One region of the Mesorhizobium sp. WSM4847 genome, then DNA from elsewhere that is predicted to be linked to it. Evidence: predicted binding sites of a transcription regulator. Region 1 holds the regulator's gene; each other region holds the start of a gene.
What was found. The regulator PhoB, encoded in region 1, activates phosphate uptake and scavenging genes when phosphate is short. The targets are predictions, from matches to a motif close to TGTCATNNANCTGTCAT.
Positions count from the first base shown of each region.

Region 1 (4,126 bases):
CCTGCTCTCGCACGGCATCGGTATGGGGCTGGTGCTGAAGGGCGAGCTGTTCACCGGCACCCACTCCTCAGGCGGCGAATTCGGCCACATGATCCATCGGCCGGGCGGCGCGCTTTGCCGCTGCGGGCGGCGCGGCTGCGTCGAGGCTTATGCCGGCAACTACGCCATCTGGCGCAACGCAAGGCTGTTGAGCGAGAACGCCGAGCCGGTCGCCGATGTCAGCGACGCCGAGATGCGGGCACTGGCGGCCCGGGCGCGCGAGACGGACGGACCGGAGCGCGAAGCCTACCGCAAGGCCGGCGAGGCGCTCGGCTTCGGGCTCGGCAGCCTGTTTGCGCTGATCGATCCGGCGCCGGTGGCCATGGTCGGCGCCAGCGCTGCCGCCTTCGACCTGATCGAGCCGGCCCTGCGCGAGGCCATCGCCCAGACCGCCGGCGGCCAGCATTCGGGTTTGATTTCCTTCGACACCGAGCCGAACGAGCTGCCGCTGATCCGCGAAGGTTGCGCCATGCGGGCGCTAAGCTTCGTCGACCAGGAGATTTTCGCGCCGAGCATCCAGGCACGAGCCGGCTCGGTCGGAAAGAACGTGGCTTGAAGGATTCCCGGGTCGCGACTTGGGGTGTGTTGAGGTTCAGGTCAGGCCGAGTCGAGAATGGCGGGTTCCGAGAACCGGAGCGGAGCGTACTCTTGGATGAGATGAGCACCGGAAGCGCAGGTATCAGCCGTTCGCAGGCCGGCATCACCTGAATATCAGCACATCCCCTAGTCTTCCCTGATCGCATAGCCCGCGCCGCGGATGGTGCGGATGACATCGGGCATGCGACCATTGTTGACCGCCTTGCGCAACCGGCCGACATGGACGTCCACCGTGCGCTCGTCGATGTAGATCGTCTCGCCCCAGACATTGTCGAGCAACTGGCTGCGCGAGAAGACCCGGCCCGGGTGGCGCATCATGAATTCGAGCAGCCGGAATTCGGTCGGCCCGAGCCGGATCTCGCTCTTCTTGCGATAGACCCGGTGCGATTCACGATCGAGCATGATGTCGCCGACCTTGAGCACGCTGGACAACACTTCCGGCTTGGCGCGGCGCAGCAACGCCTTGACCCTGGCCATGAATTCCGGTGTCGAGAACGGCTTGACCAGATAGTCGTCGGCTCCGGTCGAAAGGCCGCGCACCCGGTCGCTCTCCTCGCCGCGCGCGGTCAGCATGATGATCGGCAGCCGCTCGGTTTCGGGGCGCACCCGAAGCCGCCGGCAAAGCTCGATGCCGGAAACCGCCGGCACCATCCAGTCGAGCACCAAAAGATCGGGCACGTTTTCCTGCAGCCGGATTTCGGCCTCGTCGCCGCGCGTCACCACCTCGACCTGATAGCCTTCGGATTCCAGATTATAACGGAGGAGGACGCCCAGCGGCTCTTCATCCTCCACCACCATGATGCGCGGCGCGATCATCGGCCGGTCACTCCTGTCATGTCGCCGGCGCCGACATCGTCGTTTCGTCGAGCTTCGGGCGATCCGCCGGCAATTGCTGCCCGGTCACGACAAAGTAGGCGTTTTCGGCGATGTTGGTGACGTGATCGCCGATACGCTCGAGATTCTTGGCGCAGAACAGAAGGTGCGTGCAGGCGGTGATGTTGCGCGGATCCTCCATCATGTAGGTCAGGAGCTCGCGAAAAACCGCCGTGTATTTCACGTCGATCTTCTGGTCGTCGGCGCGCAGTTCCTTCAACGCGCCGGCATCGCGCGACACATAGTGCTCGACCACGCCGCGCAGCTGCACAAGAACGAGGTCCGCCATCGCGTCGATACCGTGCGACAGATTACGCGGCGTCGCGCTCTGCCCGACTGCGCTGACCCGCTTGGCTATGTTCTTGGCCAGATCGCCGATGCGCTCGAGATCGCCCGCCATGCGGATTGCGCCAACCACGGCGCGCAGATCCTGCGCCATCGGCTGCCGCTTGGCGATCAGCGTGATGGCGCTGTCATCGAGTTCGCGCTGCCTCGCATCCATGATGGCGTCGTCCGAGACGACGCGCTGCGCCATCGCATTGTCCGACGCAAGCAACGCGCGGATCGAGGCCGCGACCATTGCGGCGGCGAGCTCGTCCATGTCGCGGATCAGCCGGTCGATGTGCTCCAGTTCCTCGTCGAAAGATGCGACGGTGTGTTCACCCATGGTGCTGTCCTCGTGTTCGAAATTCGCCGGACCGCTCAGCCGAACCGGCCGGTGATGTAGTCCTGGGTGCGCTTGTCGTCGGGGTTGGTGAACATCTTGTCGGTCGCGCCCTCCTCGACCAGATAGCCGAGATGGAACATCGCCGTGCGTTGCGACACGCGCGCCGCCTGCTGCATCGAATGGGTGACGATGACGATCGTATAGTTCTGGCGCAGTTCGTCGATCAGTTCCTCGACGCGGGCGGTGGCGATCGGATCGAGCGCCGAACAGGGCTCGTCCATCAGGATCACTTCCGGCGACACCGCGATGGCGCGCGCGATGCACAGGCGCTGCTGCTGTCCGCCGGACAGTCCGGTACCCGACTCGAGCAGGCGATCCTTGACCTCGTTGAACAGGCCGGCCTTCTTCAGGCTCGATTCGACGATGCCGTCCAACTCGGCCTTGCTCCTGGCCAGGCCGTGGATGCGCGGACCGTAGGCGACGTTTTCGTAGATCGACTTCGGAAACGGATTCGGCTTCTGGAATACCATGCCGACGCGAGCTCGCAGCTCGACGACATCGATTTTCGGATCGTAGACGTCCTCGCCGTCGAGCGTGATCTTGCCGCTCACCCGCGCGATATCGATGGTGTCGTTCATTCGGTTCAGGCAACGCAGGAACGTCGACTTGCCGCAGCCCGATGGCCCGATCAACGCCGTCACCTGATGCTCGCGGACATCGAGATCGACGTCGAACAGAGCTCGCTTCTCGCCGTAGTGAACAGAGACCTTTTCGCCCTTCATCTTGATCGAAGGGGCGTTGGTTGCGCTGCTCAGTTTCTGCTCGACGCCGGCTTCCGTCATGATGTTCATATCCTCTACTCCTTACCAGCGCCGCTCGAAGCGCCTGCGCAGTATCACCGCGATGGCGTTCATGATGACCAAAAACACCAGCAAAATCAAAATCGCCGCCGAAGTCTTCTGCTGGAACCCCGCTTCCGGGAAATCCGCCCACATGAAAATCTGCACCGGCAGGATCGTCGCGGGATCGGTGAAGCCGCCGGGAATGTCGACGATGAAGGCGACCATGCCGATCATCAGCAACGGCGCGGTTTCGCCGAGCGCATGCGCCATTCCGAGGATGGTGCCGGTCATGATGCCCGGCATCGCCAGTGGCAGGACGTGATGGAATACGGTCTGGACCTTGGACGCTCCGATGCCAAGCGCCGCCTCGCGGATCGAAGGCGGCACGGCGCGCAGCGAAGCGCGCGAGGCGATAATGATGATCGGCAGGGTCATCAGCGCCAGCACCATGCCGCCGACCACCGGGGCTGAGCGCGGCATGCCGAAGAAATTCAGGAATACGGCAAGTCCAAGCAGGCCGAAGACGATCGAAGGCACCGCCGCCAGATTGTTGATATTCACTTCGATCATCGTCGTCAGCCGGTTCTTGGGCGCAAATTCCTCAAGATAGATCGCCGCTGAAACGCCGATCGGGAAGGCGATTGCGAGGGTTACGATCATGGTCAGGAACGATCCGACGACCGCGCCCCAGACACCAGCCAATTCCGGCTCGCGGCTTGCGCCGGTGAAGAAGAAGATCGAGTTGAACCGGCTTTCGATCAGGCCGGCGCTCTTCAGCGTGTCGAGCCAGACGATCACCTTGTCCGAAATCTTTCGCGATGCTTCCGGCGTCTCGATGACGCGCAGGAATGCCTGGCCGCTCGCGGCGGGCGCCGTGCTGTCCAGCGCCTCGATCACCGTGCCTTTTGCGATCACCGTGCCGTTGGCCGCAGACGACAGCGAGGTCAGCTTGACCGTGCCGCCATTGAACGCGACCAGCAGCGACGACGCGCCGCTCGTCAGCGTAAACATGCCGTTTTCGCCCTCGGTCGCACCATGGCCGCGCGCCAGCGCCAGCATGGCATCGTCGCCGAAGGTCAGATCGATGTCGCCGCTGGTTTCCGAAGGC
Region 1 is NZ_JBVVPY010000013.1:68,712-72,837, reverse strand. Features, by position in the region: gene AC0L28_RS19710 (ROK family protein) at 1-595, shown strand, start outside; gene phoB (phosphate regulon transcriptional regulator PhoB) at 763-1,452, opposite strand; gene phoU (phosphate signaling complex protein PhoU) at 1,469-2,176, opposite strand; gene pstB (phosphate ABC transporter ATP-binding protein PstB) at 2,212-3,027, opposite strand; gene pstA (phosphate ABC transporter permease PstA) at 3,040-4,126, opposite strand, start outside.

Region 2 (4,126 bases), on a different contig from region 1:
CCTGCCGAACCGCACCCATTACGACGTGTTCTTCGCGCCGGAACTGGTGGCCGCCGCATTGCCCTTCCTCAATGGCGAGACCAAGGTCAAGACCTGGGACGAGATCGTCAGAGAAACGCACTGACCGCCTGACAACTGCCTGCCTGCCGTCCTCCCGCGAGATGGCCGGCGACGCTCGTTGCGCATCGCGCCTGATCGTACATTCGGCCTGCCGCATCACGCCAACAGATGGCGCCATCAAAGCTTTTCAATTGACGCTCCTATCCCGGCAGCTACCTTCCTGCCAATCTTCAGAAAGAGGGCGCTGGCAATGGCGAAATATCAGGGTGGCTGCCTGTGCGGCGCGGTGCGCTACCGCACTGAGGCCGCGCCGATCAACGAGCGCGTCTGCCATTGCCGGCTTTGCCAGAAGGCGCTCGGCGCTGCCTTCAACGCCCGCGTGCTGTTCCGTATCGACGATGTGACCATCGACGGGCCAGTGGCGACGGTGAATTCCTCGCCCGATCTCAAGCGCGGATTCTGCCCGGGCTGCGGCACGACGGTATTTTCCCGGCGCGACTCCGCCGGCATCATCGGCGTGACCTCCGGCTCGCTCGACGACCCTTCCATGTTCAAGCCGCAGATGCATATGTGGACCGCCTCGAAGCAGCCCTGGGTGCAGCTCGACGACGGACTGCCGCAATATGAAGGCGCCCCGCCACCCAACTGAGGCGCAGGCGTGCCCAAATTTTTTCGTCCGGGACACGAGATAGCCGGCAAAGCGTCATTGGCGAGCCATCATTGCCGCCTATCTATTGCCTGCGGGTCGGCAGTCGAAGGAGGCGACAGATGAACGACAGAATTAACACCCTGGATGAGCTTTTGAGTGATCCGATGGTCAAGCTGGTGATGGAGCGTGACCACGTGCAGCCGGCCGAGCTTCGCTCGCTGCTCGAAGAAAAGGTTCGCCGGGATGATGATGCGCCGGTCAATCCCGTCACCGATCGCCCCAACTCTGATCGCCTTGGCACCGACCGCTCCGTCCCGCCCGCCCATATGGTAGCCGAGAGCTGCCACAATCTATGGTTGTGCGGCTAGGCAGCGACCTGGCGTCGCGATCCTTCGCGCCCTCTCGGTCCTGCAGCGTTTCCAGGCTCTCACCGCTACGGTGATAGAGCGAGCGCCTTGCCCAGCCCCTCTGCCCTAACAATTTGATTCAAACTTTGTTGGTAATTTCTTGTTAGTAATCCGGACTGGTTTGTCCGGCGGCGTTGTCTTGCCATCGGTCTGTTGTGTTCTGCGTACAGGTCCAGATGCGGATATCAAGCGTCGTCATCTTCTCGATCGCGTCACTTTGCCTTGCCGGCTGCACATCCACGTCCGGCGTCGACGCGCTGCAAGTGCCGTCCAGCGAGACGACCAGCTCGGTTGTACGACCGCCCGCGCCGGTGGCGTCGGTCGGCGCTGCCGATGCCGAACCCGACTTCGCGCCGGAGGAGGCGACGGAGCAGACTGTGGCAATGGCCACTCCGGAGCCTGTTGAAAGCATCGAACCGCCCGCCGAGCCGATTGCCCTGGTGGCGCCGACGCGGCTGGCACGGGCAGCACCGATGCTCGCCGAGCCGGTCCAGCGCTATCGGTTCCGCGACGCCAAGCCGATCAATTTCGGCAGGGCATCGCCCAGGCACCTCGCCGTTCACGGCGTCGACGTCTCGCGCTGGCAAGGCAACGTGAACTGGGCGAAGCTGCGCGCGCAGGGCGCGAACTTCGCCTACATCAAGGCGACCGACGGCGGCGATCACCTCGATCCGATGTTCAGGAAGAACTGGCGCAATGCCGACGCCGCCGGCCTCAAGCGCGGCGCCTATCACTTCTTCTACTGGTGCCGCACCGCTAGTGAGCAGGCTGACTGGTTCATCCGCAACGTGCCGAGGGTCGAGGGCGCCTTGCCGCCGGTGATCGATGTCGAGTGGAACGGCGAATCCAGCTGCAAGCGGCGGCCGTCGCGGCAAAAGGTGCTGGAGAAGATGCAGGTGTTCATGGACAAGCTCGAGCGCCACTACGGCCAGCGGCCCATCATCTACACCGCGCCTGATTTCTACCGCGACAATCTCAGAGGCGCATTTCTGGACTATCCATTCTGGCTGCGCGCGGTGGCACAGCACCCGTCAAAGGTCTATCCCGGCCGCAAATGGGTGTTCTGGCAGTATTCCGGCTCCGGCCTGTCGCATGGGGTGAGGGGCCGCATCGACCTCAACGTCTTCCACGGCGACGAGAGAGCCTGGCGGAACTGGGCTGGCGGGCGGCAGATGGTGGCCGAGGCGGAGTAGGCGGCCGAGGAAAGCGCCCATTCGCAGGCCAGCATGAGGTGAATATTGACGGACCTGGCCGCCTGTCGCGGAAGTGTCATCGATCCGTCATCGCTTTGAAATGTCGTTCCCCCAATCAGGTGGCTTCCATTCGAACAGGAGACGCCACCCGTGCCCCGCCATTCCGCGCTTTTCGTCCTGACGGCAGCGCTTGCTGCCTCGGTTTCGCTGCCGGCCCATGCCGACATGATGTTCAACCGGGTCGCGAGCTTCGCGGTCGCCGGAAACCTCCCTGCGGATATCGAGAGGACCACGCCGACTTCGTCCGAGATCATCACGGCGAGCGAAGACGGCATGACGCTGGTTTATTCCGATAGCCCGCTCGGTGCGGTCGGCTTCATCGACATCGCCGATCCCAAGGCGCCCAAGGCCGGCGGCATCGTCAAGATAGCAGGCGAGCCGACCTCGGTTGTGGTCATCGGCGGCAAGGTGCTGGCCGGCGTCAACACGTCGGAAAGCAAAGCCAGGCCTTCGGGCAACCTCAGCGTTATCGACCTTGCCTCCAAGGCGATCGAAAGCACTTGCGACCTCGGCGGCCAACCGGACTCGCTGGCGTTCAGCAAGGACGGCAAGTTTTTGGCCATCGCCATCGAGAACGAGCGCGACGAGGATCTGAACGACGGAGAAATTCCGCAGATGCCGGCCGGCGACCTCAAGATATTCACGCTTGCCGAAGGCCAGCCTGATTGCGCGACGATGAAGACAGTCAACTTGGCGGGCATTGCCGAAGTCGCTGGGGAAGATCCCGAGCCGGAATTCGTCGCCTTCAACGAGGCCGGCGAGATAGCGGTCACGCTGCAGGAAAATAACCACATCGCCATCGTCAACGCCGAAACCGGCGCGATCGTCACGCACTTCTCCGCAGGCTCGGCCACTCTGGACAAGATCGACACCAGGAAGAACGGCGCCTTGTCCTTCGATGGCAAGATCGAAAACGTCGCGCGCGAGCCCGACGCCGTGAAATGGCTCGACAATGACCGCCTCGCCGTCGCCAACGAAGGCGACTACAAGGGCGGCTCGCGCGGCTTCACGATCTTCAGCAAGAAGGGCGAGGTTCTCTACGAATCCGGTCCGTCGTTCGAGTACCAGGTCGCCAAAGCCGGCCATTATCCCGACGACCGCAACAAGAAGGGCGTCGAGCCGGAAGGTCTTGAGACCGGCACGTTCGGCGGGGACAGGCTGCTTTTCGTCGCTTCGGAGCGTGGCTCGGTTGTCGGCGTCTACAAGGACACGGGTGCGGAGCCAGGGTTTGTCCAGATCCTGCCGTCCGGCATCGGCCCCGAAGGCCTGGTCGCGATCCCGTCGCGCAATCTCCTGGTCACCGCCAACGAGGCAGACCTGGTCGAGGACGGGCTCGCCCGCTCGCACGTGATGATCTACGAGCGCTCCGAAGGCCCCGCCACTTACCCGATGATCACGGCAAAGCCCATGGCAGACGGCACGCCGCTCGGCTGGGGCGCGCTTTCGGCGCTCGCGGCCGGCGACTCTACCGGCAAGCTGTTCGCTGCCTCGGACTCGTTCTACGCCAACGCGCCCTCGATCTTCGAGATCGATGCTACCCAGACGCCGGCGCTGATCACCGGCAAGACCATCGTCACGCGTGATGGCCACCCTGCACAGAAGCTCGACATCGAAGGCATCGTCGCCGACGGTGAAGGCGGCTTCTGGCTGGCCAATGAAGGCGATCCGGCAAAGCTCGTCCCGCACGCCATCCTGCGCGTCGACGACAAGGGCGTGATCAAGCAGGAAATCGGCTTCCCGGTGGAACTGCTCACCCA
Region 2 is NZ_JBVVPY010000028.1:69,008-73,133, forward strand. Features, by position in the region: gene AC0L28_RS29690 (alpha/beta fold hydrolase) at 1-124, shown strand, start outside; gene AC0L28_RS29695 (GFA family protein) at 311-709, shown strand; gene AC0L28_RS29700 (hypothetical protein) at 829-1,077, shown strand; gene AC0L28_RS29705 (glycoside hydrolase family 25 protein) at 1,293-2,309, shown strand; gene AC0L28_RS29710 (esterase-like activity of phytase family protein) at 2,460-4,126, shown strand, end outside.
Region 2: AC0L28_RS29710 (esterase-like activity of phytase family protein) is a predicted target of PhoB. The motif match lies at 2,384-2,400, and genes of this name have one in related genera.

Region 3 (4,126 bases), on a different contig from region 1:
GGTGAGCGGGTGTTGCGGCCGGCCATGGTCGGCGTTGCCAAGGGCGGTCCCAAGCATGTGGCAAGCGAAGCGCCGGTCGAGCCAGGGCCGGTGAATGAGCAAGCTGAGAAGGATGCGTAAGTTAAGGGAATAGGGCAGTAGGAGCAGTAGGGGCAGTAGGGTAAAGGAGCCGTACCAATCGTACGGCTTCGTGCTATTCATACATCCCTATTCACCCGCTCTCCTACTCCGCTATGCCCTTGAACCCGATCGAGCTTCTCGACTATGCCGGTGTCGCCGTCTTCGCGGCGACCGGTGCGCTGGCCGCTTCGCGCAAGCAGCTCGACATCATCGGCTTTCTGTTCCTGGCCAGCGTCACCGGCATCGGCGGTGGCACGTTTCGAGACGTCATCCTCAATCTGCCGGTCTTCTGGGTTACCAACTCTGGCTATGTGCTGATCTGCGCGGTGGTGGCGATGCTTGTCTTTTTCGGGGCGCACCGTCTCGAATCCCGCTGGAAATTACTGCTCTGGCTCGACGCCGTCGGCCTCGCCGCGTTTTCGGTGATGGGTGCCGCCAAGGGCCTGGCCATCACCGGCTCGCCGGTCGTGTCCGTTGTTACCGGCGTGCTCACCGCCACGTTCGGCGGGATCTTGCGCGACCTGCTGGCCGGTGAGGCTTCGGTGCTCTTGAGACCAGAAATCTATGTCACCGCCGCCCTTGCGGGCGCCATCCTGTTTACAACAGGCGATCTCGCCGGACTGCCGCCGCTCGCCTCGGGCCTGGTGGGCTTCATAGCCGCTTTCTGCGTGCGTGGCGGCGCGCTTAAGTTCGGCTGGGCCTTTCCGTCCTACAAGAGCCGGCCCGGCCGGCGGCCGGAAGATATTCCGTGAAATGAGGGCGAGTAGCGAATAGGGACAACGATCCGCAGCGAATTGGCGGAACTCCCGCTACTCGCTACTCCCTATTCGCTACTCATTGGAATCTCAGGCGGCGAAGCGCTGGGCTTCCCCGCCATAATAGCTGACGTAGCGGGCGCCGATCTCCTTGACCGGCATCACCACGAACACATCGACCGTCGAGAATTCGCGGTCGATGACGCAGCCGTCGCCGATGCGCGCGCCCACGCGCAGATAGCCCTTGACCAGAGGTGGCATCGCCGCGATCGCGGCCTTGGCGTTGACCGCCTCGATCGGCATCAAATCCATGGAACAGTAGCGGCCGGCGACGGCGCGCACGTCCCAGGCCGAATTCGTCCGGCAGTGATGGGCGAGATAGGTCAGCGCTTCGGCGTGTGCCGCCGGCACGGTGCCGGGGAACGAGGCGCAACCGGTCATCACGCCGATCCCATAATGGTTGATATAGGCCCAGATACCTTGCCAGAGCGCCTCGATGGTGCGCTTCGAGCGGTATTCCGGCAAGACGCAGGAGCGGCCGAGCTCGAGGAAACGCTGGCCGGGATGGCGGGCGATAAGATTGGTCAGCTCAAACTCGCCCTCGGAATAGAAGCCGCCGGCCGCTGCCGCGATCTCCTGCCGCAACAGGCGGTAGGTGCCGACAATGCGGCGATGCTCGGGACCGGACAGCGAGGTGTCGAAGACGAGCAGATGATCACAGAGCGGATCAAAATGGTCGGCGTCGCGGCGGTCCTGCACCTGAAACAGGGTTTTCTTGGCGCCGAGCTCGTCATAGAACACCCGGTAGCGCACTTCCTGCGCGGCGGCGATCTCGGCCTCGTTGCGTGCGAGCCGCACTTCGAGGTTGCCGATACGGCCAAGCGCTTCGCCTTTTATGACAGCATCGACGTTATGCCCGGTGAGCAAAGCACCCCTGGCGTTCGGCCGAGCGTCACATTCCGGCATAACTGTATGCACGAGTGATTCTCCTTCGAGCCATCCCTCTTGGCACGGGGATACGGCGTAGGTGCAACAGGATTGTGACAGTACCGTGATACGGCCCTGCCGGCAATACTTCGTCGGCTGGGCAACCCTTCAACCGGCTATGTTCTGCAGGTAAGCCAGGCAAGGATAGCCGGCGGATCAAGCGGCCACGTGACCCTCGACCGCATGGACAAGCGCGTCGGGGTCGAGCGGCTTGGTGACGAAGCCGCTGGCGCCATGGGCGAGCACTGCGTGGCGGGTCGTTTCCTGACTGTCCGCCGACAGCACCATGATCGGAACCGGCGACACGGCGGTTTCCTCCTCGTGCCGGCGGATGGCGGCGATCGCGTCCAGCCCGTCCATGACAGGCATGTGCAGGTCCATCAGCACCACGTCGAAGCGGTACTTGTGGTCGGTGCCGGTGATGGCCTCGACGGCGGCCTTGCCGTTGCCGACCAGTTTCACGCGATGCCCGGCCTTTAGCAGCGTGGCACGGGCAAGCATGGCGTTGATGTCGTTATCCTCGGCGATCAGCACGGACAGGCCCCGCCGCCGGCCGCCAATGGCGCGGGCGGTTGGTGCGCCGCGCTTTTCCGGCTGCGGCTGGGTGAGGGCAGGCACGCTGCTGGTCAAGAGCACGCGAAGCAACGTTTCGCCACGCACCGGCCTTGCCAGAAAGGTGGCGTAGCCGCTGGCGCGGAACTCGCCCAGCATGCCGCGGTCGGTTGGCGCGATCAGTGTGATCGCCTCGCAATCGGCAAAGCCGCTCTGGCGAAGGCGCTTGAGCAACCTGCCGTCGCCTTCCTCCATGGCCGCATCGACCAAAAGCGCGTCGCAGCCTTCGGCGAAGGACGCTGCCTGGGCGGCGGTGGTGGCCAGATCGACCTTGCCGCCATTGGCGCGGATGGTGCGGGCGATGGCGTCGGCCTCGATGGCGTTCTTCGACAGGATCACGGCGCGCCGCCCTGACAGCGCATCCCGACGGCTCTGCGGCGGCTCGGTGGCCGATATTGCAGGGATTTCGAAGACGAATTCCGAACCCTGGCCGAGCTGGCTCGACACCGAGATCGTGCCGCCCATGGCGATCACCAGGCGCCTGGAGATGGCAAGACCGAGCCCGGCGCCGCCATGCGCGCGAGTCGACGTGCCGTCAGCCTGTTCGAATTCCTCGAAGATGCGCTCCAGGTCGTCCTCGTGCAGGCCGGGACCGGTGTCGGTGACGGTGAAGCATATGCGGTCGGTGGTTTCGGTGCGGGCACGAGCGATGCTCACCAACACGCCGCCGCTGTCGGTGAACTTGATGGCGTTGCCGATGAGGTTGAGCAGCACCTGCCTGACTCTTCCAGGATCGGCTGATATCATCTGCGGTACGTCGGGTTCGACATGGCAGCCAAGGCCGATGTTCTTGGCGAAGGCACGCGCCGCCAGGAGTTCTACGATGTTGTCGGCGATCTCGCGCACCGACATTGGCTGCGGTTCGGGATCGAAGCGGCCGGCCTCGATCTTGGAATAGTCGAGCAGGTCCTCGATCAGCGCCAGCAGCGCGCTGGCCGAGGTCGAGATGGCGCCGACATAGGTCCGTTGTTGCGGCGAGAGCCCGGTGTCCGCCAGCAGCTTGGCCATGCCCATGATGCCGTTCATCGGCGTGCGGATCTCGTGGCTGACGGTGGCGAGGAAGCGCGATTTGGCCTGGCTTGCATATTCGGCTCGCTCGCGGGCGGTGATCAGCGACGTTTCGGCGTGCTTGCGAGCGGTAATGTCGCGGGCGATGGCGCGATGCGAGACAGCACCGCTCTCCTTGTCGCGCACGGACAGTTCGATCCATGAGAACCAGCGCGGGCCGCTCGGTGTTCTAATGGCGACGTCGGTGGAGCTCAGGCATTCATGATCGGAAAAAGCGGCATCGGGAACGATGCCGACGTCGACGCCGAGGTCGGCCAGGGCCTTGCCGGCAAGGTCGCGCTGGTCGGCTCCGACAAGCTCGGCGAAAACCTTGTTGGCATAGACGATGTGGCCGTCACGGTCGCGATGGACGACGAGATCGCCAAGCGCGTCGATCAACCCGCGAAAGCGTTCCTCGCTCTCCTGCATCTCCCACACGCGGTCGGCCAGGCTCTCAACCTCGGCGCGGCTGCGCGCTGCGGTCTCGCCAAGCAGCGCAACCGTGCGGCGCGCCGTGCGCCTGGCACGCACATGCACGGCAAGGCCTGCCATGCCAGTCGACAAAAGCCCGACGGTGATGAAGATCGGCGCGCCGGTCAGATGCG
Region 3 is NZ_JBVVPY010000020.1:35,517-39,642, forward strand. Features, by position in the region: gene grpE (nucleotide exchange factor GrpE) at 1-120, shown strand, start outside; gene AC0L28_RS25265 (trimeric intracellular cation channel family protein) at 240-872, shown strand; gene olsB (l-ornithine N(alpha)-acyltransferase) at 966-1,853, opposite strand; gene AC0L28_RS25275 (ATP-binding protein) at 2,019-4,126, opposite strand, start outside.
Region 3: olsB (l-ornithine N(alpha)-acyltransferase) is a predicted target of PhoB. The motif match lies at 1,905-1,921, and genes of this name have one in related genera.